2 regions of the Candidatus Symbiopectobacterium sp. genome follow, and region 2 is predicted to be linked to the other one. Evidence: predicted binding sites of a transcription regulator. Region 2 holds the regulator's gene; the other holds the start of a gene.
The links. The regulator sigma-54, encoded in region 2, starts transcription at its own class of promoters, with help from an activator protein. The targets are predictions, from matches to a motif close to GTTGGCACANNTTTCGCTNT.

Region 1 (7,747 bases), on a different contig from region 2:
AAATAGCTGAGCAGATCCGGCAACGGTGTTCCCGCTAATTTGCGTGAACTTTGCGCCAGCAACTGCTGGGCAGCCGTATTGGAATAGTGGATTGCCAGGTCGTTATCCAGCAATAAAATACTATTGATCAAAGAATTGAGGATCTGCCCAGCATCGTGCAGTGTGCCTGTTGTCATAACGCAGACTCCTGCACCCTCGCGGTGCATTGTAGTGTAGATGATGGATGTTACGTCGCAACGGCCAATATTGATGATAAAGAAATAAGGACGGTGGTGAAAAAAACCCATCCGAAGATGGGCTGAAAAGTTTCCACGGCAACAAAAACAATATTCTTATAATTCTGTTGATGCTCGGTCATGGCAGGGTTCAGTACGCCCACCACGCCGAGGTAAATCATAGGTACGCAGTCGTTGATTAAACGCTGTAGTACAGCTCGAACTCAACCGGGTGCGGAGTCATGCGAACGCGATCATTCTCTTCACGGCGCAGACCGATGTAAGCATCGATAGCGTCGTCAGTGAACACGCCGCCCGCCATCAGGAATGCACGGTCAGCGTCCAGCGCGTTCAGTGCTTCTTCCAGAGAGCCTGCAACCTGTGGGATTTCATTCGCTTCTTCCGGCGGCAGATCGTACAGGTTTTTGTCCATGGCATCGCCAGGGTGGATCTTGTTCTTGATACCATCCAGGCCAGCCATCAGCAGTGCGGCGAAGCACAGGTACGGGTTAGCAGCCGGGTCTGGGAAGCGTACTTCGATACGTGCAGCTTTCGGGCTGGAAACGAACGGGATACGGATAGAAGCAGAACGGTTACGTGCGGAGTACGCCAGCATTACCGGAGCTTCATAACCCGGGACCAAACGCTTGTAAGAGTTGGTGGTCGGGTTGGACAGGGCGTTGATCGCTTTAGCATGTTTGATGACACCGCCGATGTAGAACAGCGCTTCTTCAGACAGGCCAGCGTATTTGTTGCCGGAGAATTTGTTGGTGCCGCCTTTGGACAGGGACATATGGCAGTGCATGCCAGAGCCGTTGTCACCGAACATCGGTTTCGGCATAAAGGTGGCCGTTTTGCCGTAAGCGTGCGCTACGTTGTGAACAACGTATTTGTAGATCTGAATTTCGTCCGCTTTTTTGGTCATGGTGTTGAAGCGGGTTGCCACTTCGTTCTGACCAGCCGTTGCCACTTCGTGGTGGTGAGCTTCAACAACCAGACCCATTTGTTCCATCACCTGGCACATCTGAGAACGGATGTCTTGTGCGGAGTCAACCGGTGGAACCGGGAAGTAACCGCCTTTCACTGCCGGACGGTGGCCTTTGTTGCCGCCTTCGTATTTGGTGCCGGAGTTCCAGGAACCTTCTATGTCATCGATAGCAACGTGAGAGCCGGAGATGCTGCTGCCGAAACGAATGTCGTCAAACAGGAAGAATTCAGGTTCTGGTCCAAACAGAACGGTATTCGCGATACCGGTGGAGCGCAGGTACTCTTCAGCGCGTTTCGCGATGGAGCGCGGGTCGCGATCGTAACCTTGCATGGTGTTCGGTTCCAGAATGTCACAACGAATAATCAGCGTCGTGTCTTCATAGAACGGGTCCAGCACAGCGGTGCTTGCGTCAGGCATCAGCACCATGTCGGATTCGTTGATACCTTTCCAGCCACCAATGGAGGAGCCGTCGAACATTTTGCCTTCTTCGAAGAAGTCAGGGCTAACCTGGTGAACTGGAATGGTGACGTGCTGCTCTTTACCCTTGGTATCGGTAAAGCGTAAGTCGACGAATTTAACTTCGTGCTCGTTCAGCATCGTCAAAACATGTTCTGCGGACATACTTGGATCTCCCGATTTGTCATTTATCGTCGTGGAACGAATATCGTTATGGAATGATGTTTGTTACCGTAATAGGGTTTAAGCTAAAATCATGCCAACTCTACGCATGGGGTTGGGAGGCGTTGTTTTCAGGCTTTCATTGAAGGCAGTGCCTGCACCATTAGCGTTCGTTGCACTATTATGGTTCATAATCACCAAAATAGTGCACTGTTTGTGTGCGTTTGTTTACTTTCTCTGCGCCGTTGCACCGTGAAAGGGATCACAAAGCAAGCACCCCTGGGTTGTTTATCGCTTAGGAGTGTGATCTCGTTTGGTCCCTCGCTTAATCCGTGTACAATAGTGCGCTATTTCTAAATGCCTGAGGCAAAGCTGTGATCGAGAATTTGCGTAACATTGCTATTATTGCGCACGTTGACCATGGGAAAACTACCCTGGTTGACAAGCTGCTACAACAATCTGGAACATTGGGTGAACGAAATGACGCCACTGAGCGCGTTATGGACTCCAACGATCTGGAAAAAGAACGCGGTATCACCATTCTGGCGAAAAACACCGCCATTAACTGGAGAGATTACCGTATCAATATCGTTGACACCCCAGGACACGCCGATTTCGGTGGTGAAGTGGAGCGTGTAATGTCCATGGTCGATTCAGTGCTGCTGCTGGTAGACGCAATGGACGGCCCGATGCCCCAGACCCGTTTCGTTACCCAAAAAGCTTTTGCCTATGGCCTGAAACCGATCGTGGTCATCAACAAAGTTGACCGTCCGGGCGCGCGCCCTGACTGGGTCGTCGATCAGGTGTTCGATCTGTTCGTCAACCTAGGTGCTACTGACGAGCAACTGGATTTCCCTATCGTTTACGCGTCTGCGTTGATGGGTATCGCCGGTTTGGATCACGAAGAGATGGCGGAAGACATGACGCCGCTGTTCGAAGCGATCGTCAAACACGTTGAAGCGCCGAACGTCGATCTGGACGGTCCGCTACAAATGCAAATCTCACAGCTGGACTACAACAGCTATGTGGGTGTTATCGGTATCGGCCGTATCAAACGCGGTCGCGTTAAACCGAACCAGCAAGTGACGATTATCGATGCGGAAGGTAAACGCCGTAACGGTAAAGTGGGTCAGGTGTTGGGCCATTTGGGCTTGCAACGTATCGAATCTAGCGTCGCAGAGGCGGGCGATATCATCGCTATCACCGGTCTGGGTGAACTAAACATCTCCGACACCATCTGTGATACCACTAACGTTGAAGCTCTGCCGCCGCTGTCGGTGGATGAGCCGACCGTTACCATGTCTTTCGGGGTTAACACCTCGCCGTTCTGCGGTGAAGAAGGCAAGTTCGTGACCTCTCGTCAGATTCTGGATCGTCTGAAGAAAGAGCTGGTACACAACGTTGCGCTGCGCGTAGAAGAAACCGAAGACCCGGATACCTTCCGTGTGTCTGGTCGTGGCGAACTGCACCTGTCAGTGCTGATCGAAAACATGCGTCGTGAAGGTTTCGAACTGGCAGTTTCTCGCCCGAAAGTTATCTTCCGTGACATCGATGGTCGCCGTCAGGAACCCTTCGAACAAGTTACCGTTGATATCGAAGATCAGCATCAGGGTTCCGTCATGGAAGCGCTGGGCCTGCGTAAAGGCGAAATGCGTGACATGAACCCGGACGGTAAAGGCCGTGCACGTCTGGATTACATCATTCCAAGCCGTGGATTGATTGGCTTCCGTACCGACTTTATGACCATGACCTCCGGTACTGGCCTGCTGTACTCCACCTTCAGCCACTACGACGATGTGCGTCCGGGCGATATCGGCCAGCGTCAGAACGGTGTGCTGATCTCTAACGGTCAGGGTAAAGCGGTAGCCTATGCGCTGTTCAGCTTGCAGGAACGCGGCAAATTGTTCCTGGGCCACGGTGCAGAAGTGTATGAAGGCCAGATCATCGGTATTCACACCCGCTCCAATGACCTGACGGTTAACTGCCTGACAGGTAAAAAACTGACCAACATGCGTGCTTCCGGTACTGATGAAGCCACCGTGCTGGTGCCAGCGGTGAAAATGTCGCTGGAGCAAGCGTTGGAATTTATCGATGACGATGAATTGGTTGAAGTGACTCCGCAGTCTATTCGTCTGCGTAAACGTCACCTGACCGAAAACGATCGCCGTCGCGCCAACCGCGGGCCGAAAGAGGGCTAATCCGCCGCTCTTTACAAAACCGTTCCAGGGCGCTTTCAGGCGCCCTGCCTTTTTCCAATCCCGCCTGCCCGCCGTGAGTATTTCGTATACGTTTTAGTTATGTTCCTCCCTGTTCAGCCGCCATATTTCCCGCTACAGTGAAAAAACAACCATAACGTCTGGAGGGCGAAATGCTTTATGTCTTTGATTTGGGTAACGTTGTCATTGATATCGATTTCAACCGTGTGTTGGGCGTGTGGAGTAAGCTGAGCGGTGTGCCACCCGCCACGCTGAAAGAGCGCTTTACCATGGATGAAGCCTTTGAACTGCATGAGCGCGGTGAGATCAGTGATGAAGAATTTGGTGCCCGACTGAGTCAGGAAATGGGTATGCTGCTGAGCTACGAGCAGTTTACGGCGGGCTGGCAGGCCATTTTTGTTGCGCTGCGTCCTGAGGTACTGGATGTGATGCAGCAGCTGCGCCAGCAAGGACATCGCTCCGTGATTTTGTCTAACACCAATCGCCTGCACTGCGCGCATTGGCCCGCCCTGTTTCCAGAAGTGGCCGAGGCTGCTGATTATCCTATCTGTCACAGGATATCGGGATGCGTAAGCCGGAGGCGAGAATTTATCAGTATGTACTGACGCAAGAGCAGGCAACCCCGGCGCAAACGATCTTCTTCGATGATAACGAGCAGAATATTGCCGCTGCGCAAGCGTTGTGGATCCGCAGCATTTTGGTGACCGATCGCGATACGGTGCCACAGTTTTTTGCCGAACATCCCATTTCCCCTGCACACAATACCGTCGCTAACGCGAGTAAGCTGTGATAAAAACGGTTGGCATTTTTGATAATAAATCGATTAAAAGAACAGTGGTTCAGGAGTAGTTGTCGTTTATGATTGCGTTAATTCAGCGTGTTACCCGCGCCAGTGTGACGGTGGACAACGCCATTGTTGGGGAGGTCGCAGGCGGATTGTTGGTGCTGTTAGGCGTCGAGCAAGGGGATGATGAACGTAAGGCGACGCGCCTGTGTGAGCGCGTGCTCGGCTATCGCATTTTCAGCGATGAGCAGGGCAAGATGAACCTTAACGTGCAGCAAACCGGGGGCAGCGTGTTGGTGGTATCGCAGTTCACGCTGGTGGCGGATACGCAAAAAGGCATGCGGCCCAGCTTTTCCCGCGGCGCAGAACCTGCAGAGTCGGACAGGCTGTATCAATATTTTGCCGCCCAGTGCCGTGAACACGGCACCCACACGCAAACCGGCCGCTTCGCGGCAGATATGCAGGTTTACTTGGTTAACGACGGGCCAGTCACGTTCTGGCTTCAGGTGTGACGATGCCGTGCGCGTCAGCGCGCCCGTTGTCACCGATGTGCAACACCGCCAATCGGAAGGAGGAGGCAATGTATCACCTGAGAGTGCCTGAAACCGCTGAAGATATGGATGCCTACTACCAATTCCGCTGGGAGATGCCGCGTAAGCCATTACACCAGCCACTAGGGTCGGAACGGGATGCCTATGACGTGCTGGCGCACCATCAGACCGTGGTGGATGAGCAAGGGCTGTTGGTGGCTATTGGACGCCTCTCCATTAATGCAGATAACGAAGCCGCCATTCGCTTTATGGCGGTGCATCCCGGCGTGCGGTGCAAAGGGCTGGGCACACTGGTAGCGATGACGCTGGAGTCCGTCGCGCGTCAGGAAGGCGTCAAGCGCGTGGTATGCAGCGCGCGGGAAGATGCCGTGGAGTTCTTTACCAAGCTGGGCTTTTCCCTGCAAGGGGAGATCAGCGCACCGCAAACCACCCCCGTGCGTCATTATCTGATGACCAAACCCATTGCTTCACTGGATGATATCCTGCATCGTCCTGATTGGTGCGCACAGTTGCAGCAAGCCTGGTATGACCATATCCCGCTCAGTGAAAAAATGGGCGTGCTAATCAACCAATACACTGGGCAAAAATTTATCACCACCATGCCGGAAACGGGCAACCAGAATCCGCACCATACGCTGTTTGCCGGTAGCCTGTTTTCATTGGCGACGCTGACGGGATGGGGACTGATTTGGTTATTGCTGCGTGAACGGCATCTGTGGGGCACCATCATTCTGGCCGATGCGCATATCCGTTAAATCTCGCCGATTACCGGCCGCACCAGCTCAGTGGCCGTCTAGGCTCGCTGAGCGGCGACCTTACGCGTCTGGTGCGCGGGCTTAAAGCGCGCGTGCAACTGAACGTTGAGCTGTTTGGCGATGATAAGGCCGGTGCGGTGTTTGAAGGCGTGTATATCGTGCTACCCGCGCAGCCTGCCGATCCCTTGGAACAAGGCGGCTCGGAAGCGGGGTAGCGGTACGGTCATTAGTGCGCGCTGCTCACTTCACCGTGTTGAATCTGCTGCCTTACGCAGGTGCCATCACTGGTGGTCCCCTGTAACAGACCGTTCAGCGTCGGTTTAAGCGGCGTGTTGGAGGTCAGATTTCCCGTTAAACGCAGTTGCAGATTGCTGTCGGCGCTGGGAAGGGTTTCAGACGCTTGCCAGCCCCAGTGTGTCAAAGTATCCATCGGCACTGAACGCCCGGTTAATGACAGTGTGAACGCGCGGCCTGGCTGTTGCTCAATAGTGGCCTGCGCCTCGAGCAGACCACGTTGCGTAAATGCACTCATTTCGGTAATGGCTATTTGCGCATCGCCGGCGTTTAGCGCGAGAGAAGGGCGGCGCACATCGAGTTTGTTGAAGGTGGCATCGCTGGCGTTCAGGTTCAGTGTGCCCTGCCAAACGCCCCACTGGTGCTGACGCGCCAGCAACAGATTATTGCCGTAGCCATCCAGCGCGGTGATCTGGAACGGGAAATCCGGGTTGATGTCGATGAGCAGGTTGCGGTTAGCGCGGAACTTCTTCACCTCAACATCGCTCAGCCAGTCCGGTAATGTCTTCTGCCAGCGCTCACGCCAGTCCATGGGCAGGGTATACTCCATCCCAGCGACCACGACTTCATTCAAGGTCAGACGGTGGTTATTGCGCGTCCACATGCCATCGGTGCGCATCAAACCGCCTTCCCAACGGGTTGTAAACTGTTTGATAGCCACCCCTTGCGGCGAAACGGCAAGGTTAACAATAGGGTCAATCAGGTGCATGCTTCCGTTGACGATGTCGCTGGCATTAAACGACAGTGTGCCGTCGTCGCTTTCCCAACTGTGCTGGCGGAAGGTGATATTTTGCAACGTGACGTCGAGATCGCCAAACGCCCAGCCGGGCCCTTCAATGTGGGCATCCACCATATCGAAGCGGGAAACCGCTACCGAAGGCAGTTCGGCCACAGGCTGCCAGAAATCTTCCAGCGATTTTGTGGTTTGTAAACGCACATTGCTCAGGCGCAGGTTATCCACCTGCCAACTGCCATCTTCTGCACGTCGGGCATTACCGGTTAACTGACCGCCCGCAACGTCTGCACCAAAATTGGTTAACGTGAGCTGGTTGTTGTTGATTTCACCCTGAATCAGCACCTGGCTGGCGGGAACGTCACTGAGGCGCAGCGAGCGAGCGCTGAGTTGAAAATTACCCTGTGTGCCGAGCAGATGCCCCTGTTCTGGCTGCCAGGGGGTGATGCCACCGTTAATTTGCTGCCCGTTCAGCGAACAATCACCGTCTTGCGATTGCAGCGCCATGGTGCGCAATTGCAGCACATCTGCCATGAACGGAACGGCAATGCTGTTGCTAGGCAGCAGATTTAAGGTACCGCCTTCCAGTTCCA
Region 2 (18,840 bases):
CGCAATAAAAGCCCATATCTTCCAGGGCGCGCAGGGCCACAGATTTTCCTGAACCTGAGCGACCACTGACAATCATCAGCACCATCCGACGACTCCCCTCCGGCTATAGCCTTCTTTTGTTACACCCTGACCGAGTGATTCATCTGTATGACGCACATCGTAGCGCGAATGTCTGAATGTCGCTCGCTTTCTACCGGGGATTAATCCCCTTCAATCATAATTTGGTAAAGCTCTTCATCACTCTGTGCTGCCCGTAAACGCCGACACACACTTTTGTCAGCCAGACGTTTGGCGACAAGCGACAGCGTATGTAGATGGGTTTTACATTGTTCTGCGGGAACCAGCAAGGCAAAAAGCAAGTCTACGCCTTGATTATCAATAGCATCAAAAGATATTGGCCGTTCAAGCTGGATAAAGACCCCGGTGGCGCCCAAGGCGTTATCATCATCGAGTTTTCCGTGGGGGATTGCGATACCGCCGCCAACACCGGTACTGCCCATTCTCTCGCGCGTCAGCAATGCCTCGAAGATCAGCGGAGTCGGAAGGTTTAGCTGTCTGGCTGCCAACTCGCTGATGATTTCCAACGCCCGTTTCTTGCTTTGGCAATGAACGGTGCTGCGGGTGCACTCTTGGCGTAATACCGCGCTGAGTTGCAAAATGGGATCGTTATTCATGGTGTGTTCACTTAACGGCCCGCTCATCTCTTCACGCCTCTGACGTTGTGCCAGAGGCGTATTCCCTGCGCCCGGAGGCGGAGATGACGATCAGTGCTGTTTGAGTTTGTCCTTGTGTTTATTTAACTGACGCGCCAGTTTGTCGATCAACAGGTCGATGGCGGCATACATGTCTTCAGATTCGGATGTGGCATGCAGCTCACCGCCATTAACGAACAGAGTAGCATCGGCAATTTGCTCCACTTTCTCCACCTTGAGCACCACGTTGATCTGGTTGATGCGATCAAAGTATTGCTCCAGCTTGACAAATTTTGTGTTAACGAACTCGCGTAATGCGGGTGTGATCTCGATGTGGTGTCCGGTGATATTCAGCTGCATAGCGTCTTCCTTCTCTGTAGAAATCAAACCAACTGCTTACGCTGGTTTGACGGCGGGATGGATAAAGACTCTCGGTACTTTGCGACGGTACGCCGCGCGACAATGATCCCCTGATCGGAGAGCAGCGTTGTCAGCTTGCTATCGCTCAAGGGCTTGCCGGGGTTTTCCGCCGCGATCAATTTTTTCACCAGCGCCCGAATAGCGGTGGATGATGCCTCACCGCCGCTGTCGGTATTTACATGGCTGGAGAAGAAATATTTTAGTTCGAAAATGCCACGTGGGCTGTGAAGAAATTTCTGTGTTGTGACGCGTGAGATGGTGGATTCATGCATATCCACAGCCTGAGCGATATCCGCCAGCACCATGGGTTTCATAAACTCTTCACCTTTATCAAAGAAATCCTGCTGTTGTTCCACAATGCAGCGCGTGACCTTAAGCAGCGTGTCGTTGCGGCTCTCCAGACTTTTTATCAGCCAGCGTGCCTCTTGCAGGTGGCTGCGGATAAACTGGCTGTCACTGTCGTTACGCGCGCTGTGACCGAGTGCGGCATACTGCTGGTTGACTTGCAGGCGCGGCACGCTGTCGGTGTTGAGTTCCACCACCCAGCGGTCTTGATGCTTGCGCACCAGCACGTCGGGGATCACATACTCCGACTCGCCGGTATTGATCGATTGGCCCGGACGCGGGTCGAGTGACTGAATCAGTGCCAGCGCCTCTTTCGGAGCATCCTCTTTAATACGGCTAGCGCGGATCAGCGTGCGAAAATCATGGTTGGCCAGCAAATCGAGGTATTCATTGACGATAAGCTTGGCTTCCGCAAGCCACGGGGTTTCGGGGGCAAACTGAGACAGCTGGATTTGCAGGCAATCGCGCAAATCACGCGCTGCCACGCCGACCGGGTCAAAACGTTGCACACGTTTTAACACCGCTTCCACTTCCTCAATCGTCACGTCATCGTCGCCGATGCTCTCGAGAATGTCTTCCAACGGAACGGTCAGATAGCCTGTGGTGTCCACCGCATCGACAATCGACGTAGCAATAGCCGCATCGGTGTTGGAAAACGGCGTCAACTCTACCTGCCACATCAGGTAATCCTGCAAGGTTTGCGTAGTTTCACCCTGATAGACAGGCAGCTCTTCGTCGCGGTAATCGGTGCCGGTGCCCGAAGGCGTGCCTGCAGAGTAGATTTCATCCCAGGTGGCGTCCAGCGGCAGCTCTTCCGGCATATCTTTTTGCTCAAGGGCGTCGCGCGTATCCAGTGATTCGCTGTCGCTCGTTTCCTGAGCATCGATTTCATCGTGGCTATCGGTTTGTTCAAGCAACGGGTTGCTTTCCAGCGCTTGCTGGATCTCTTGCTGGAGTTCAAGCGTAGACAACTGAAGCAGACGGATCGCCTGCTGAAGTTGTGGCGTCATGGCCAGCTGTTGACTTAGCCTGAGTTGCAAACCTTGCTTCATAACTCGTGTCACTTTCCCTTAAATGGAGCGCCCATTGCAAACGTTACAGTATCAAAGTCGGAAGCCTTCGCCCAGATAGACGCGTTTCACCTGCTCATCCTCCAAGATTTCGCTGGGTGAACCGTGGGAAATAAGCTGCCCCTGACTGACGATATAGGCGCGTTCGCACACATCCAACGTTTCACGCACGTTGTGATCGGTAATCAGCACGCCCAGGCCGCTGTCGCGCAGGTGCTCAATGATTTTTTTTATGTCGAGCACTGAAATCGGATCGACACCGGCAAAGGGTTCATCCAGCAAAATAAATTTGGGATTGGCCGCCAGTGCGCGAGCGATCTCTACGCGACGACGTTCGCCGCCAGACAAGGATTGTCCCAGACTATCGCGTAAATGAATAATATGGAATTCTTCCATTAACTCATTGGCGCGATCGTCCTGCTGCTCCGGCGTCAGGTCTTTGCGAATCTGCAAGACTGCCATCAGGTTGTCATAGACGCTCAAACGGCGAAAGATCGAGGCTTCCTGCGGCAAATAGCCGATGCCGCGGCGCGCGCGTTCGTGCAAAGGCAGCAAGCTTATCTCTTCATCATCAATCACTATCCGCCCTGAATCGCGCTGGACAATGCCGACAACCATATAAAATGTCGTGGTTTTTCCCGCACCATTCGGCCCGAGCAACCCGACGATTTCACCGGAGTTGACCGTTAAACTTACGTTTTCGACCACGCGACGTCCCTTGTAGGCCTTCGCCAGGTTTTCTGCGATTAATATTGCCATAGGTTATTCAGTTGCCTGTGGTTGCTGCTTGTCTTTTTGAGACGAGGGAGCGGCGGCCTTGCCGTTCTTTTCCTGTAGCTGTGAGGGCACCAGCACGGTGGTTACTCGCCCGCCTTTATCACCCACCGCCTCCATCTGTTGCTGTTTCACAAGATAGGTGATGCGATCGCCTTTCACGTTGCTATCCAGTTGTTCCAGATACGCGTTACCCGTCAGCGTGATCTTATCCTGTGCCAGTTCATGGCGCACTTTCTGTGCGCGGCCTTTCACCGGCTTGCCATTGTCTTGCATCTGGTAGAAGGTGACCGGATTACCAAAGGCTTCAATCACTTCCTGGCCCTGCGATCCTTGTGTGCGCGTGACCACGACTTTATCGGCCTTCACATCAATGGTGCCTTGTTTGACCGTAACATTGCCGGTAAACGTGACGGTATTGCCCTGCATGTCCAATGACTGATGAGCGGAATCAATGTGAATCGGCTGACTGGTGTCTCCTGTCACAGCAAGGGTAGGCAGGCTTGCTGCTAACAGGGCGCTGGCAATGGCCGCATGAGGCCAGGCATTATCGGTGTTGAATTTCATAAGAGGTTTTTACCTTTTCAATCAATTCGGCAGTTTTGTTACGCAAATTACCGCGCATTTTCATCCCATTAGAGAGGAAGCTGGCTCCGTACAGTGTCACCTCATCATCGGAGGCGATGTCCTGTGTCACTAGGTTAACTTGCGCATTATCGGTTTTTATCTGCCGTAATTGTGAGTCATTGGTCAGACTGTTGACTTCCACATGCCCGTATAAGAACAACATTTTATCTTTGGTCAGCTTGGAGCGGTCAGCTTGCACCGACCAGGTGGCGATACCCTGTTCGTTAAACAGCGTAGCGACAGGCGCGGTAAACCAGGTGAGCTGTTCCGCGTTAAAATACTCCACTCTCTGCGCCACGAGTCGATAGTTCAGACCACCCTGCGGGTTAAACACGCGCGTGGTGGTTTCATCGCTGGTGTAGGTCGGCACCGCATTATCCTGGGTTTCCGTTTGTGGCGCGCTGTCCTGATCCGTCAGGTTCCAGCCAATCAGAATCAATACAATGAGCGCCAATAGCGCGGTTAGCCAACGCTTCGTCTTATTCATAATAAAAACGTACTCATGGTCATCGCAAACTCATGCCGTAACAAACTTGTACCCCGACAAGCGGGCGGCGATAGCACCCTTGCCGTGACGATATCTTCATATCGATAGCACTTTGGCGTCGTCCAGCTTACCCTGTGCCAGCAGGATAAGGTCGCACAGTTCACGTACCGCACCGCGCCCACCAGCAATTTTGGTCACGTAGTCTGCCTTGGGCAGCAGCAAAGGGTGTGCATCTGCCACGGCGACGCTAAGGCCTATCTGTGCCATCACCGGCCAGTCAATCAAATCGTCACCAATATAGGCAACCTGATCGGCGTTAAGCGACAGTGTATCTAACAGTTCACGGAAGGCAAAAACCTTATCTGACTGTCCCTGATAAAGATGGGTGATACCCAGCGTGCGGCAGCGGTCTTCCACCAGCGGCGCAGAGCGCACGGTAATGATGGCGACCTCAATGCCGGACGTTAGCAGACAGCGAATACCATAACCATCGCGTACGTTAAACGCCTTCAGTTCTTCCCCTTGATTGCCCATGTAGATAAGGCCGTCGGAGAGCACACCGTCAACATCACAAATCAGCAATTTGATGGCTTGCGCCTTTTCCAATACTCGATCCGCGACGGGGCCGTAGCAGGTGGCGGTTTGCGCTTGGGGGTTATTCATAAACACATCTCCTTGATGTCACCCTTCTTTCTTTAGGGAGCGCCAGAAAGACGATCCCGTTGACTATCACACCACGCCAGCGCGCAGCATATCATGCATATGGACAATACCGACCAGTCGATCAGATTGTGTCACCAGCAGCGACGTAATATGGCGCGACTGCATCAGATTCAGCGCATCCACCGCCAACGTATTGGGGGTGACCCGAATGCCGCCTGCGGTCATCAGATCGGCGATACGCGCATCATTGAGGTTGACCTGCATATCGAAGATGCGGCGCAGGTCACCGTCGGTGAAGATGCCTTCGATCATCATGTCCGGCGCGCAAATCACGGTCATACCGAAACTCTTGCGGGTGATCTCCACCAGCGCATCACGCAACGACGCGTCTCGGGTAACGTGGGGGATCTCGTCTCCGGTATGCATGATATCCGCAACGCGCAGCAAAAGTTTGCGGCCCAGTGCGCCGCCAGGGTGAGAAAGGGCAAAATCTTCTGCGGTGAAACCCCGCGCCTGCAACAAGGCAACAGCAAGCGCATCGCCCATCACCAGTGTGGCCGTAGTGCTGGAAGTGGGAGCGAGCCCCAACGGACAGGCTTCCTGTGGCACATGGACACAGAGATGAATATCAGCGGCTTTACCCATGGTGCTTTCCGGATTGCTGGTGATGCAAATCAGAAATACGCCCAGACGTTTGAGCACCGGGATCAGTGCCAGAATTTCATTGGACTCACCCGAGTTGGATATGGCGATCACGATATCTTGTGCGGTGATCATGCCGAGGTCACCGTGGCTGGCATCGCCGGGATGGACAAAAAACGAGGGGGTGCCGGTGCTGGCGAAGGTCGCCGCCATCTTGCACCCGATATGCCCGGATTTCCCCATTCCCATTACCACCACTTTGCCCTGGCAATGGAACATGGTGCGACAAGCGCGAGTGAAGTTGTCATCGATATACTGGTCCAGATGTGCCAACCCGTCGCGTTCGATGGCGAGCACATGTCGGCCTGCCTGTTGAAAATCGAAATCGGGCTGTTGTTCAACGTTGGACATAACGGTTAATCCTGACTATTTGAGTTTTCCAAGAAAACGGGTCGTGCGCCGCTAGTACAGCAAAAACAGCGTTGCAAGGTAAGCAATAAACATACACAGTAACAGCGCGCCAGCACCTTGTCCGATAGAGCGCTTTTTGCGCAGACAGAGCAGCGTCAGCAGCAGGCTCGCTCCCAGCATCACGCCGTAATCGCGTTGAAATGCCAGTGGGTTCACCGCGCAGGGTGACAGCAGTGCCGGAACACCAAGCACGATAACCAGATTGAAGACGTTCGACCCAATCAGGTTACCCAGCGCGATATCATCCTCTTTTTTCAGCGTGCCGACGATGGCGGTAGCCAGTTCCGGCAGGCTGGTGCCAATCGCCAGCACTGTCAGCCCGATGGTCAACTCATCAAGGGCGAAATGACGTGCAATCACCGTTGCATTGTCAATCACGATACGCGCCGCCATCGGCAAAATAATCAATCCCAGCAGCAACCAGAGGACGGCAACCGTCTGGTTACCGTCAGCCTGTGCCTGCGGCAGCTCCGCCAATTGTTCGCGTGTCAGCCTGTCACTGCCGTTCTGTTGCGCCTGACGCGCCATGCGCAGCATTAGCACGATCCAGGCACCCGCCGCCGCGAGCAGCATGCGCCATCAAGCCGACTGATATAGCCATTGTAAAGCACACCGCCGCTGAACAGCGTGATCAACAGCATGGGGAGCAGCTCACGCCGCAGCAGATCGGAGCGAAAGGTTAAGGGGCGAATCAGGGCAGCACTGCCGAGGATTAGCATGATATTGGCGATATTCAAACCCAACACGTTACCGACCTCCATGTCCATTTGCTGGTTCAGACCCGCTGTTACCGACACAGCCAATTCTGGCAGTGACGTGCCGATGCCAACAATCATCACGCCGATAATCAAAGGAGAAACGCCCCACACACGGGCAAGAACGGCTGCGCCATAAACCAAACGGTCAGCACCATAAACCAAGAGAAACAGGCCAATAACCAGCAGAACTATCGCAAAAAGCATGCAGCGTCCTTATATTCGGGTATAATCACCGGCTCATAAGGCAATGAAGCGGTGCGCGGACGAATGTCGAGCAAAAATTGCGTTGCATCGTAGAGGGGTAATTTTGACTGTCTGGGCAGAAAAAGTAAAACCTATGGCAGCCAGAACCCGCCCTTTTCGGTAAGAATTGTCGGTAATATTTTGTAAAACTCGTGCTTTGCCTGAAACCTGCCGTTAAGCTTGATAGGAAATGCAACGGTTGTTGCACGTCATGGACGTATAACAGCGACGATCGTCAAGGGGAGTGAGTGAAGGAAAAGATCGCATGAACCAAGATGCTACTCATCTGGTTGAAATTCGTGGGCTCAATTTTTCGCGTGGCGAGAGGCCCATTTTCACCGATGTTTCGTTAACCGTACCCAAAGGGAAAGTCACCGCTATCATGGGGCCCTCCGGTATCGGTAAAACCACATTGCTGCGCCTGATTGGCGGTCAGCTTCAACCGGACAGCGGCGAGATCTGGTTTGACGGAGAGAATATACCAACGCTCTCCCGTTCCCGATTGTATGACGTGCGTAAGAAGATGAGCATGTTGTTCCAATCTGGCGCGTTGTTCACCGATCTTACGGTGTTTGAGAACGTGGCTTGGCCACTGCGGGAACACACCCAACTGCCCGAAACGCTGTTACGCAGCACGGTGCTGATGAAACTGGAAGCGGTCGGGTTACGCGGTGCGGCTAATCTGATGCCTTCAGAGCTTTCTGGAGGGATGGCTCGCCGTGCCGCACTGGCCCGTGCCATCGCGCTTGATCCACAGATGATCATGTTCGACGAACCCTTTGTCGGTCAGGATCCGATCACCATGGGCGTGTTGGTTAAGCTTATCGATGAACTGAACCATGCGCTGGGTATCACCTGCGTTGTGGTCTCCCATGACGTGCCGGAAGTGCTGAGCATCGCGGATTATGCCTACATCGTGGCGGATCAGCATATCGTTGCGCACGGCTCGGTGGAGGCGCTGCGTGCGAATACCGATCCTCGGGTACGGCAATTTATTGACGGCATTGCCGATGGTCCCGCGCCATTTCGCTTTCCTGCTGGTGACTACAAAACCAGCCTGTTAGGCTCCGGGAGTTAATCAATTCATGCTACGAGAAGCATTGGCGTCGTTGGGACGTCAGGGAATCCGGTCCTGTGCTGCCTTTGGTCGTGCCGGGTTCATGTTGTTTAATGCGCTGGTGGGCCGTCCCGAACTGCGCAAGCAAGGCCCGCTGTTGCTCAAGCAACTGCACAGCGTTGGGGTTCAGTCACTGTTGATCATCCTGGTGTCTGGCCTCTTTATCGGTATGGTGTTGGGGCTGCAAGGGTATATCGTGCTGACCACCTACAACGCCGAGGCCAGTTTGGGCATGATGGTGGCGCTCTCTTTGCTGCGCGAACTGGGGCCGGTGGTCACCGCGCTGTTGTTTGCTGGCCGCGCTGGCTCGGCCCTGACAGCGGAAATCGGCCTGATGAAAGCCACTGAACAGCTCTCCAGTATGGGGATGATGGCGGTAGACCCGCTGCGGCGCGTGGTGGCCCCCCGCTTCTGGGCGGGACTTATCAGCATGCCGATGTTGACGATCATCTTCGTGGCGGTCGGCATCTGGGGCGGCGCGTTGGTTGGGGTGAGTTGGAAGGGCATCGATGATGGCTTCTTTTGGTCAGCGATGCAGGGCGCCGTCGAGTGGCGCAAGGATCTGCTGAACTGTGTGATCAAAAGTGTGGTATTTGCGATTACCGTGACCTGGATTGCGTTGTTCAACGGCTATGATGCGATCCCAACCTCTGAGGGGATCAGCCGGGCGACGACGCGCACGGTAGTGCATTCGTCATTGGCGGTATTGGGATTGGATTTTGTGCTGACAGCACTGATGTTTGGGAACTGAGTCGATGCAAACAAAGCGAAGTGAAATCTGGGTTGGCGTATTCCTGTTGATCGCCTTGGGCGCCATTATTTTTCTCTGTTTGAAAGTCGCCGACGTGAAGTCTATCGGCAGCGAACAAACCTACCGGTTGTATGCCACTTTTGACAATATCGGCGGCCTGAAAGCGCGTTCTCCGATAAAAGTCGGTGGCGTGGTGATTGGTCGCGTTGCTGATATTTCGTTGGATACCAAAACCTATTTGCCGCGCGTTGCCATGGATATCCAACGCAGGTACGACCATATTCCTGACACCAGTTCGCTGGCGATCCGCACCTCCGGGCTGTTGGGCGAACAGTATCTGGCGCTGAATATCGGCTTCGAAGATGAAGAAATGGGCACCAAGATCCTCGCCGATGGCGGTGTGATTCAGGACACCAAATCTGCCATGGTGCTGGAAGACTTAATCGGACAATTCCTCTATAAGAGCGGGGGAGATAGCGCCGACAATACGGGAAAAACGGAATCTGTGCCGCAAAACGAACCGGCATTGACGCCAGCGCCGTCTGCTCCTGCGCCGGGCGTAGCACAATAATCAAGAGGACATCTGCATGTTAAAACGTTTACTGATGGTGGCACTGCTGGTCGTGGCACCTCTCGCCAGCGCGGCGGATCAAACCAATCCTTATCGTTTGATGAACGATGCGGCGGAGAAGACATTTACGCGTCTGAAAACGGAACAACCACGCATCAAGCAGGATCCGAACTACTTGCGTCAAATCGTGCAAGAAGAGCTGCTGCCGTATGTTCAGATTCGCTATGCAGGGGCGCTGGTGCTGGGCCGCTACTACAAAGAAGCGACGCCGGCGCAGCGTGATGCCTATTTCAAGGCGTTCGAAGCCTATTTAGCGCAAGCCTACGGTCAGGCGCTGGCGCTGTATCATGGACAGAACTACCAGATTGCGCCGGAACAGCCGCTGGGCAGCGCTGATATCATTCCTATCCGTGTGACCATTATCGATAACGGTGGACGCCCACCGGTGCGTTTGGATTTTCAATGGCGTAAAAACAGCCAGACCGGTAACTGGCAGGCTTACGACATGATTGCTGAAGGGGTGAGCATGATCACCACCAAGCAAAACGAATGGGCAGCTATTTTGCGTCAACAGGGTGTTGATGGGTTAACCAAGCAGTTGGAAGCTTCCGCTCGTCAGCCGATTACGCTGGAGCAGAAGAATGGCTGAGGCACTGCGCTGGACGTCGCAAGACTCGACGCTGGCGCTGTCCGGCGATTTGGATCGCGATTCCTTGCTGCAGTTTTGGCAGCAGCGTGAGACCTTATTGAAGGGCAAGCAGGCGCTGGATATTGCAGCGCTGGAGCGAGTGGATTCCGCGGGGTTGGCGCTGTTGGTGCATCTCTATCAACAGCAGACCCGTTCAACGCCATCCTTCATGATTTCTGGTGCCAGTGAGCGGGTAAAAACGCTGATTGCGCTGTATAACCTCAACGATATTATCCCTGTCGTTTGATTTTTTTCTTTACCTTTACCGCGTATAGATGAAAACATCCCTCTTAGCTTACGCCAAGAGGGATTTCTTTGTTTAAGAAAACGGCGTATTCATCTAAGATACACGGCTGATAATCCTCCCCCTGAATACAGAATTGAGAGCGATGGAAAATAACGAGATCGAAGAGGTGCTGATGAAGGCACTCGCACTGCAAGAAGTCCACGTAACGGACGATGGCAGCCACTTTCAGGTCGTCGCCGTGGGGGATATTTTTGCTGGTATGCGTCGTGTCGAACAGCAGCAGACCGTATACGCGCCCTTGATGGAGTACATTGCGGATAACCGCATTCATGCGCTTTCCATCAAGGCCTATACACCGGAAGAATGGCAGCGAGATCGCAAGCTTAACGGCTTTTAAGCGAGAGCAGTGCGCCCTAGAATACTTTTAGCAAACTGAGAACCTTAACTATGGACAAATTTCGTGTGCAGGGTCCTACCCGGCTCACTGGTGAAGTCACTATCTCCGGGGCGAAAAATGCCGCCCTGCCCATCCTGTTCGCTGCCCTGTTGGCGGAAGCGCCAGTAGAAATCCAAAATGTTCCCAAGCTGCGTGATATCGATACCACGATGAAGCTGCTTAGCCAGTTAGGTGCTCACGTGACGCGCAACGGTTCGGTGCATGTGGATGCCCGCGACGTTAACGTATTTTGCGCGCCTTACGATCTGGTGAAAACCATGCGCGCTTCTATCTGGGCGTTGGGGCCGCTGGTCGCGCGTTTCGGTCAGGGGCAGGTTTCACTGCCTGGCGGTTGCGCGATTGGCGCACGTCCGGTCGATCTGCACATTACCGGATTGGGGCAGTTGGGTGCCAAGATCGTGCTGGAAGAGGGATATGTCAAAGCCACGGTTGACGGGCGTTTACAGGGCGCGCATCTCGTCATGGATAAAGTCAGCGTTGGTGCAACTGTCACCATCATGACGGCGGCAACGCTGGCGGAAGGCACCACCATTATCGAAAACGCCTCGCGCGAGCCGGAAATTGTTGATACGGCGGGCTTCCTGAACGCAATGGGTGCCAAAATCACTGGCGCCGGCAGCGACAAGATCGTTATCGAAGGCGTCGAGCATCTGGGTGGCGGCGTTTACCGTGTGCTGCCGGATCGTATCGAAACCGGTACGTTCCTGGTGGCCGCTGCGGTCTCTCGTGGCAGCATTGTGTGCCGCAACACGCGTCCGGATACGCTGGATGCCGTGCTGGCAAAATTGCGTGATGCAGGCGCAGATATCGAAGTGGGTGAGGACTGGATCAGCCTGGATATGCATGGAAAACGCCCGAAAGCGGTTACCGTGCGTACCTCTCCGCATCCCGGCTTCCCGACCGATATGCAAGCGCAGTTTAGCCTGCTGAATCTGGTGGCAGAAGGCACCGGTGTTATCACCGAAACCATCTTTGAAAACCGCTTTATGCACGTACCGGAACTGATTCGTATGGGCGCGCAGGCAGAGATTGAGAGTAACACCGTGATCTGCCACGGCGTTGATACGCTTTCTGGCGCTCAGGTGATGGCGACCGATCTGCGTGCATCAGCCAGTCTGGTGCTGGCGGGGTGTATCGCGGAAGGTACAACCCTCGTTGATCGTATCTATCACATCGATCGCGGCTACGAACGCATTGAAGATAAAATGCGTGGGCTGGGTGCGAACATCGAACGTGTGAGTGGCAACGACGCGTAATCCCGTTTCAGTATGAGCAGCCGCGGTGCTGCTCATACTGGTAACGTTAGCTCTCAGGAAACTCCTGAATCGTCACCGACAGCGTCATCCCCTGGCCGCCACGGCGAATGGCTACTGGAACGGCGGTACCGGGGCGAATTTCAGCCACCTGATCCATGGTTTCGATAACTGAGACGGCGGGCTTGCCGTTCATGGTTAGCAACACGTCACCTTTTTTCATGCCGCCTTTATCCGCCGGACCACCGGGTTCGACATTCATCACGATCACGCCTTGCAACCGTTTATTGCCGTCCAGTGTGCTATTGGGTGACAATCCTTCCGCCTGCGCGCCGTTAATGCCGATATAGCCGCGAATCACACGACCATCACGAATCAGTTTTCCCATAACCTTGGTCGCCAGCGCTACCGGAATGGCGAAGCCAATGCCCTCCGGCGTTTCTCCGTCGCTTCCTTTATCAAAGGTCAGTGTATTGATGCCGACCAGTTCACCCAGCGTGTTGACCAACGCACCGCCAGAGTTACCGTGGTTGATGGAGGCATCGGTTTGCAAGAAATTCTGACGCCCGCCAAAGCTGGAACCGGAGCCGTCCATCAAACTCAACCCCACGCGGCCGGTGGCGCTGATAATGCCCTGAGTAACGGTTTGCCCCAGGTTGTAAGGGTTGCCGATAGCCAGCACCACATCACCGATGTGCGCCGTGCGTTTTTCGTTGATGGTGATAACCGGTAGGTTGGCGGCTTCCACTTTCACCACCGCCAGATCGGTCAGCTTGTCGGTGCCAATCACGCTGGCCTCATAGACGCGGCCATCCTGTAACGAGATAACCAACTGCGCGATATTGTTTATCACGTGATTATTGGTCAGCACGTAGCCCTTTTCACTCATGATCACGCCAGATCCGAGCAGGCGAATATTCAGTTCCCCGTTGTTCTCGCTGCTTGATTCTCGGCTATAGACGTTAACCACCGCAGGCGCTGCGCGGCGAACGGCCTGATTGTAGCTAAGCGGCACATCCTCACTCTGGATACTGGGTGAGCGGGAAAACAGTGTGGTATTTGACCGTAGCAACGGCATGATCGCGAGCAGAATTCCCGCAACGATCGCGCCAATAATGGCGGAGCGAAAGAGTTTTGCGAGCATAAAACGTACAGAGAAGTGGATAGGTAACCGGAGGATAACATGAGTTTACCGGACACGGCATGTACCGTGTCCGATTTTATAGTATTGATACAATATATTGTATTAGAGTAGCAGCAGGTAAATCGTTTCTTCGCCACGCACCACGTTCAGCGCCAGCACGCTGGGTTTGCTTTCCAGAATTTTGCGCAGTTGGGTGATGTTTTCTACCCGTTCACGGTTAACGCCGACAATGATATCGCCTTTCTGCAAGCCCACCTGTGCTGCCGGTGTGTCTTTGGTGACGTCTTCGATTTGTACCCCTTTGCTGCCATCCTTCGCCTGGCCATTGGCAAGCGATGCGCCCTGCAAGGCCGGAGACAGGCTCTCGGCGCTGGTGGCGGCAGAGCTGTTATTATCGAGAACCACGGAGAGTTCCAGCGGTTTTCCTTCACGCAGCAGGCCAATTTTTACCGTTTTACCGGGCGCGGTGGTGCCGATTTTGGCACGCAGTTCAGCAAAGCTGTTGATCGGTTTGCCGTCCAGTGATGTCAGCACATCACCTGCCTTGATACCCTCCTTGGCGGCCGCGGATTTTGGCAATACCTCGCTGACGAAGGCACCACGTTGCGCTTCCACATTGAAGGCTTTCGCCATGTCTGCGGTCATTTCGCTGCCTTTGATGCCTAACAGACCGCGTTTCACTTCACCGAACTCGATAAGTTGCTGCGCCAGGTTTTGCGCCATGTTGCTGGGAATGGCAAACCCGATACCGATGTTACCGCCGCCCGGTGCCAGGATCGCGGTGTTGATCCCAATCAGCTTACCGTTGAGGTTAACCAGCGCGCCGCCAGAGTTACCACGGTTAATAGAGGCATCGGTCTGGATAAAGTTTTCTAACCCTTCCAGATTTAGGCCGCTGCGACCCAGCGCGGAGATAATACCCGAGGTGGCCGTTTGGCCCAGACCGAACGGGTTACCCACGGCGACGGCGAAATCTCCGACGCGCAGTTGGTCAGAGTCCGCCATTTTAACTTCTTGCAGATTCTTGGCATCATTCAGTTGCAGCAGAGCGATATCGCTTTGCTCATCGCGACCCAGCAGTTTGGCATCATATTCCCGACCATCATTCAACTGCACACGAATTTTATCGGCGTTGTTGACGACATGGTTATTGGTGAGTACATACCCTTTGGCAGCATCGATAATCACGCCTGAACCGAGGCCTTCAAACGGGCGGCTGTTCTGCTTGCCTGAGGGGGCATTCGGGCCAAAGAAAAATTTAAACTCTTCCGGTACGCGTTGGCGCTTAGTTTGTGTGCCTTCCACATGCACACTGACCACCGCAGGCAACACCTTTTCCAACATCGGTGCCAGACTGGGTAACTGTTGACCTTCCACCACGGCGGGCAGGGCGGCTTGTGCGGCAGGAAGCGATGACAATGCAAGGCTAATGCTTACTGCCAGTGCGCTGAATAATAATGATTTTTTCTTCATTTGACTTTATCTCTCACAACCTGCGAACCATCGACAGAATGTCGATTATGAATAACATGATGATATATAAACTTAAACGGCTGGTGAAGAGTCGACCAGCGAATAAAGTGTAAAGTTCACTGTTCTTTCGTCAAGGAAATGTAACTATCGTCAAATTGTGCAGGGAAGGGAGCGTGGGGATGTAGGCTGCGTGAAGGATCTTGTCCTTCACGCAGTAGGGTGCAAAATGCTTATTTGCGCAGCGGGCGCTCACCGCGCAGCAGTCCGGACGCGCCGTCTGAATAATCGCGCGGCGGCATGCCCACCGGTGCCTGATCGTTGTCTGCTTCCGCCTTGGTTAAGCGGTAGCGAAACGGGTTATCCTGCATCGGCAAATCTGGCAGCAGGTTGCTAGAGCTTTTTGCCATATGCTGGTACAACTGACGGTAATCTTTTGCCATGTTGTCCAACAACTCGGCGCTGTGGGCAAAATGGCCCACCAACTCCCTACGGTAGGTCTCCAGTTCGGTTTTGCTCTTTTCAAGCTCGCTTTGCAGCGCTTGTTGTTGCCGCAGTTTAGAGTTGCCAAAGCGCATGGCGACAGCACCGATGATGATGCCGACAACTAATCCTATTAGCGTATACTCCCAAGTCATAAAGACACCTCTTTCGACGTCGTTGTCCCGTAGGGTTTTTTCACTTCATAATAGCCACTATAACCGCTAACGCCGCCCGAGTGGAGTCCCGAAACGCGACGCTGTAAGGTAATTGGGATCTATTTCAGGTGATATCATGAAAAAATGCGATGATCGCGGAGCTAATCGCCGTTAACGGGCGATAAAACACGACTAACTTTTTTTCGGAAAATGACGGATGAAGGGAGAACCCGTGATGATACAACCGACAACGCTGCCGCTTGCTGGGCCACTGGCGCACTATCAGCAGGCAGTAGCGACGGGCGAGTATCAGCCTGATGAGGTACAACTGCAAACGGTAACCGCGCTGCATGACATTTATCAGGCCTTGCAAGCGCGCGAAACATCGCAGACGACTCCCGCATCCGATGGCCGTTTTACCCGCTGGCGGCACTGGCTGGGGCTGGCGGATAAAACGTCGATGGTACCGGTGCAGGGACTTTATATGTGGGGAGGGGTTGGGCGCGGCAAAACTTGGCTGATGGATCTGTTTTTCCAGAGTCTACCCATAGAGCGTAAGCTGCAGTTGCATTTCCATCGCTTTATGCTGCGCGTGCACGAAGAACTGAACCAGCTACAGGGGCAACCGAACCCGCTGGAGCAGGTGGCCGATGGGTTCAAGGCGCAGGCTGATGTACTCTGTTTTGATGAGTTTTTCGTTACGGATATCACCGATGCCATGCTGCTGGCGGAACTGTTACGTGCGTTGTTCGCCCGTGGCGTCACATTGGTGGTCACGTCCAACATTCCTCCGGATAACCTCTATCGCAACGGCCTGCAACGCAGTCGTTTTTTGCCAGCTATCGATCTGATCAAGCAGTATTGCGAGGTGCGCAATGTTGATGCCGGTATCGATTATCGCTTGCGCACGCTAACGCAGGCGCATCTCTATCTGACGCCGCTGTCGCAGGAAACCGATGCTGAGATGCGTCAGATGTTCTCGCGCTTGTCTGGCATGGCATTATCTACGCCAGGACCAGTACTGGAGATCAACCATCGACCGATGCCGACGCTCAGTGCGGGCGATGGGGTACTGGCCATCGATTTTGCCACGCTGTGTCTCGATGCGCGCAGCCAGAATGACTATATTGCGCTATCGCGCCTCTACCACACGGTACTGCTGCACAATGTGACGGTGATGGGGAGCAAAGAGGAGAATGCGGCGCGCCGCTTTCTGGCATTGGTGGATGAGTTTTATGAGCGGCGGGTCAAACTGGTGATCGCGGCACAAACCTCGATGTTCGCGCTGTATCAAGGCGAGCACCTGAAATTCGAATACCAGCGCTGCCTGTCGCGGTTGCAAGAGATGCAAAGTGAAGAATATTTGAGCAAGCCTCACCTTGCCTGATCAGACAACGGGGAATTTATTGTGCTTTGGTGGAAAAGAGGTCGATCTTTGTTATCGACTTCTCTATAATCTTGCGACCCCACGTTGCAACAACGTTTTTTTCCCCGGAACGTTAATCGCGCCGGCATGGCTATTCGAAGGGGTAGGTTTGCTGGACTAGATGCCGTGTGAACCTCGACACTTTATTTCTGAATTTATTGAAGCGGTTGGGTGTTCACCAACGTGTAACTTAAATTGGGTAAGCTTTTAATGAAAACTTTTACAGCTAAACCAGAAACCGTCAAACGCGACTGGTATGTTGTTGACGCGACCGGTAAAACTCTGGGCCGCTTGGCTACTGAACTGGCTCGCCGTCTGCGCGGTAAGCATAAAGCGGAATACACCCCGCACGTCGATACTGGTGATTACATCATCGTTCTGAACGCTGACAAAGTTGCTGTAACCGGCAACAAGCGTAACGACAAGATTTACTATCACCACACCGGCCACATCGGTGGTATCAAGCAAGCGACCTTTGAAGAGATGATTGCCCGCCGTCCTGAGCGTGTGATTGAAATCGCGGTTAAAGGCATGCTGCCGAAGGGCCCGCTGGGTCGTGCTATGTACCGTAAACTGAAAGTTTACGCAGGTAACGAGCACAACCACGCGGCACAGCAACCGCAAGTTCTGGACATTTAATCGGGATTATAGGCAATGGCTGAAAATCAATACTACGGCACTGGTCGCCGCAAAAGCTCCGCCGCTCGCGTGTTCATCAAACCGGGCAACGGCAATATCGTTATCAACCAGCGCAGCCCGGAGCAGTACTTCGGTCGCGAAACTGCCCGCATGGTAGTTCGTCAACCGCTGGAACTGGTCGACATGGTTGGCAAACTGGATCTGTACATCACCGTTAAAGGTGGTGGTATTTCCGGTCAAGCGGGTGCCATTCGTCATGGTATCACCCGTGCGCTGATGGAGTACGATGAGTCTCTGCGTTCTGAACTGCGTAAAGCGGGCTTCGTTACCCGTGACGCGCGTGAAGTTGAACGTAAGAAAGTCGGTCTGCGTAAAGCACGTCGCCGTCCTCAGTACTCCAAACGTTAATTTCTGGCGTTTATCGCTGCAAATCAACGCAAAAAACCCGGTGCTCGCATCGGGTTTTTTTTGTCTTGCATTCGTCTCATCGGGCTAATTCTGCCCGCATTTCATCTCTTCAGATAAAAAATAATCCTGCTTTTCTGATAGTTAGTAATGAAATTTCGCTTCTTTCGCCACAGAACGCACAAAATCTGGTAAACTGCTCGCCGATTTTGTGCCTGTATGCCAGCCGGCAATTTTCCCGAATGTTGATGCCGCCAGACGTTTTTCTTGTGGACAATCACGTACAGTGATTCCGGGCTATGCAGGATAGCGCCGTTTAGTTATTAGTCGTATTTCTCGATAAACTTGGAGGTTTTCATGGCCGTCGCTGCCAACAAACGTTCGGTGATGACGCTGTTTTCTGGTCAGTCCGACATTTTTAGCCATCATGTTCGCATCGTCTTGGCGGAAAAGGGCGTGAGTGTCGAGATTGAGCTGGTGGATATGGATAACCTGCCACAGGATCTTATTGACCTCAATCCCTATGGCTCCGTGCCGACGTTGGTCGATCGCGAACTGACGCTGTATGAATCTCGTATCATCATGGAGTACCTAGATGAGCGTTTCCCTCATCCTCCGTTGATGCCGGTTTACCCGGTGGCGCGCGGTACCAGCCGCCTGATGATGCACCGCATTGAATCCGATTGGTATTCTCTCTTGAAAAAAATCATGCAGGGGAATGCACAAGAAGCGGATGCGGCGCGTAAACAACTGCGTGAAGAGTTGTTGGCCGTTGCACCTGTGTTCAATGAAGCGCCTTATTTCATGAGCGAAGAGTTCAGCTTGGTCGATTGCTATCTGGC

Region 1: glnA (glutamate--ammonia ligase) is a predicted target of sigma-54. The motif match lies at 1,904-1,923, and genes of this name have one in related genera.

What each region holds. Positions count from the first base shown of each region.
Region 1 is NZ_JAHWCO010000651.1:601-8,347, reverse strand. Features, by position in the region: partial or broken gene QZ506_RS18850 (PAS domain-containing protein) at 1-176, opposite strand, end outside; gene glnA (glutamate--ammonia ligase) at 415-1,824, opposite strand; gene typA (ribosome-dependent GTPase TypA) at 2,196-4,019, shown strand; partial or broken gene yihX (glucose-1-phosphatase) at 4,190-4,827, shown strand; gene dtd (D-aminoacyl-tRNA deacylase) at 4,896-5,333, shown strand; partial or broken gene fabY (fatty acid biosynthesis protein FabY) at 5,402-6,342, shown strand; gene QZ506_RS18820 (AsmA family protein) at 6,354-7,747, opposite strand, start outside.
Region 2 is NZ_JAHWCO010000526.1:1,295-20,134, forward strand. Features, by position in the region: gene rapZ (RNase adapter RapZ) at 1-85, opposite strand, end outside; gene ptsN (PTS IIA-like nitrogen regulatory protein PtsN) at 201-674, opposite strand; gene hpf (ribosome hibernation promoting factor) at 765-1,052, opposite strand; gene rpoN (RNA polymerase factor sigma-54) at 1,076-2,509, opposite strand; gene lptB (LPS export ABC transporter ATP-binding protein) at 2,561-3,286, opposite strand; gene lptA (lipopolysaccharide ABC transporter substrate-binding protein LptA) at 3,290-3,868, opposite strand; gene lptC (LPS export ABC transporter periplasmic protein LptC) at 3,849-4,415, opposite strand; gene kdsC (3-deoxy-manno-octulosonate-8-phosphatase KdsC) at 4,512-5,078, opposite strand; gene kdsD (arabinose-5-phosphate isomerase KdsD) at 5,145-6,131, opposite strand; partial or broken gene QZ506_RS15320 (calcium/sodium antiporter) at 6,183-7,153, opposite strand; gene mlaF (phospholipid ABC transporter ATP-binding protein MlaF) at 7,458-8,270, shown strand; gene mlaE (lipid asymmetry maintenance ABC transporter permease subunit MlaE) at 8,278-9,060, shown strand; gene mlaD (outer membrane lipid asymmetry maintenance protein MlaD) at 9,065-9,631, shown strand; gene mlaC (phospholipid-binding protein MlaC) at 9,648-10,280, shown strand; gene mlaB (lipid asymmetry maintenance protein MlaB) at 10,273-10,566, shown strand; gene ibaG (BolA family iron metabolism protein IbaG) at 10,709-10,963, shown strand; gene murA (UDP-N-acetylglucosamine 1-carboxyvinyltransferase) at 11,014-12,279, shown strand; gene degS (outer membrane-stress sensor serine endopeptidase DegS) at 12,326-13,420, opposite strand; gene degQ (serine endoprotease DegQ) at 13,523-14,893, opposite strand; gene zapG (Z-ring associated protein ZapG) at 15,124-15,528, opposite strand; gene zapE (cell division protein ZapE) at 15,764-16,915, shown strand; gene rplM (50S ribosomal protein L13) at 17,165-17,593, shown strand; gene rpsI (30S ribosomal protein S9) at 17,609-18,001, shown strand; gene sspA (stringent starvation protein SspA) at 18,356-18,840, shown strand, end outside.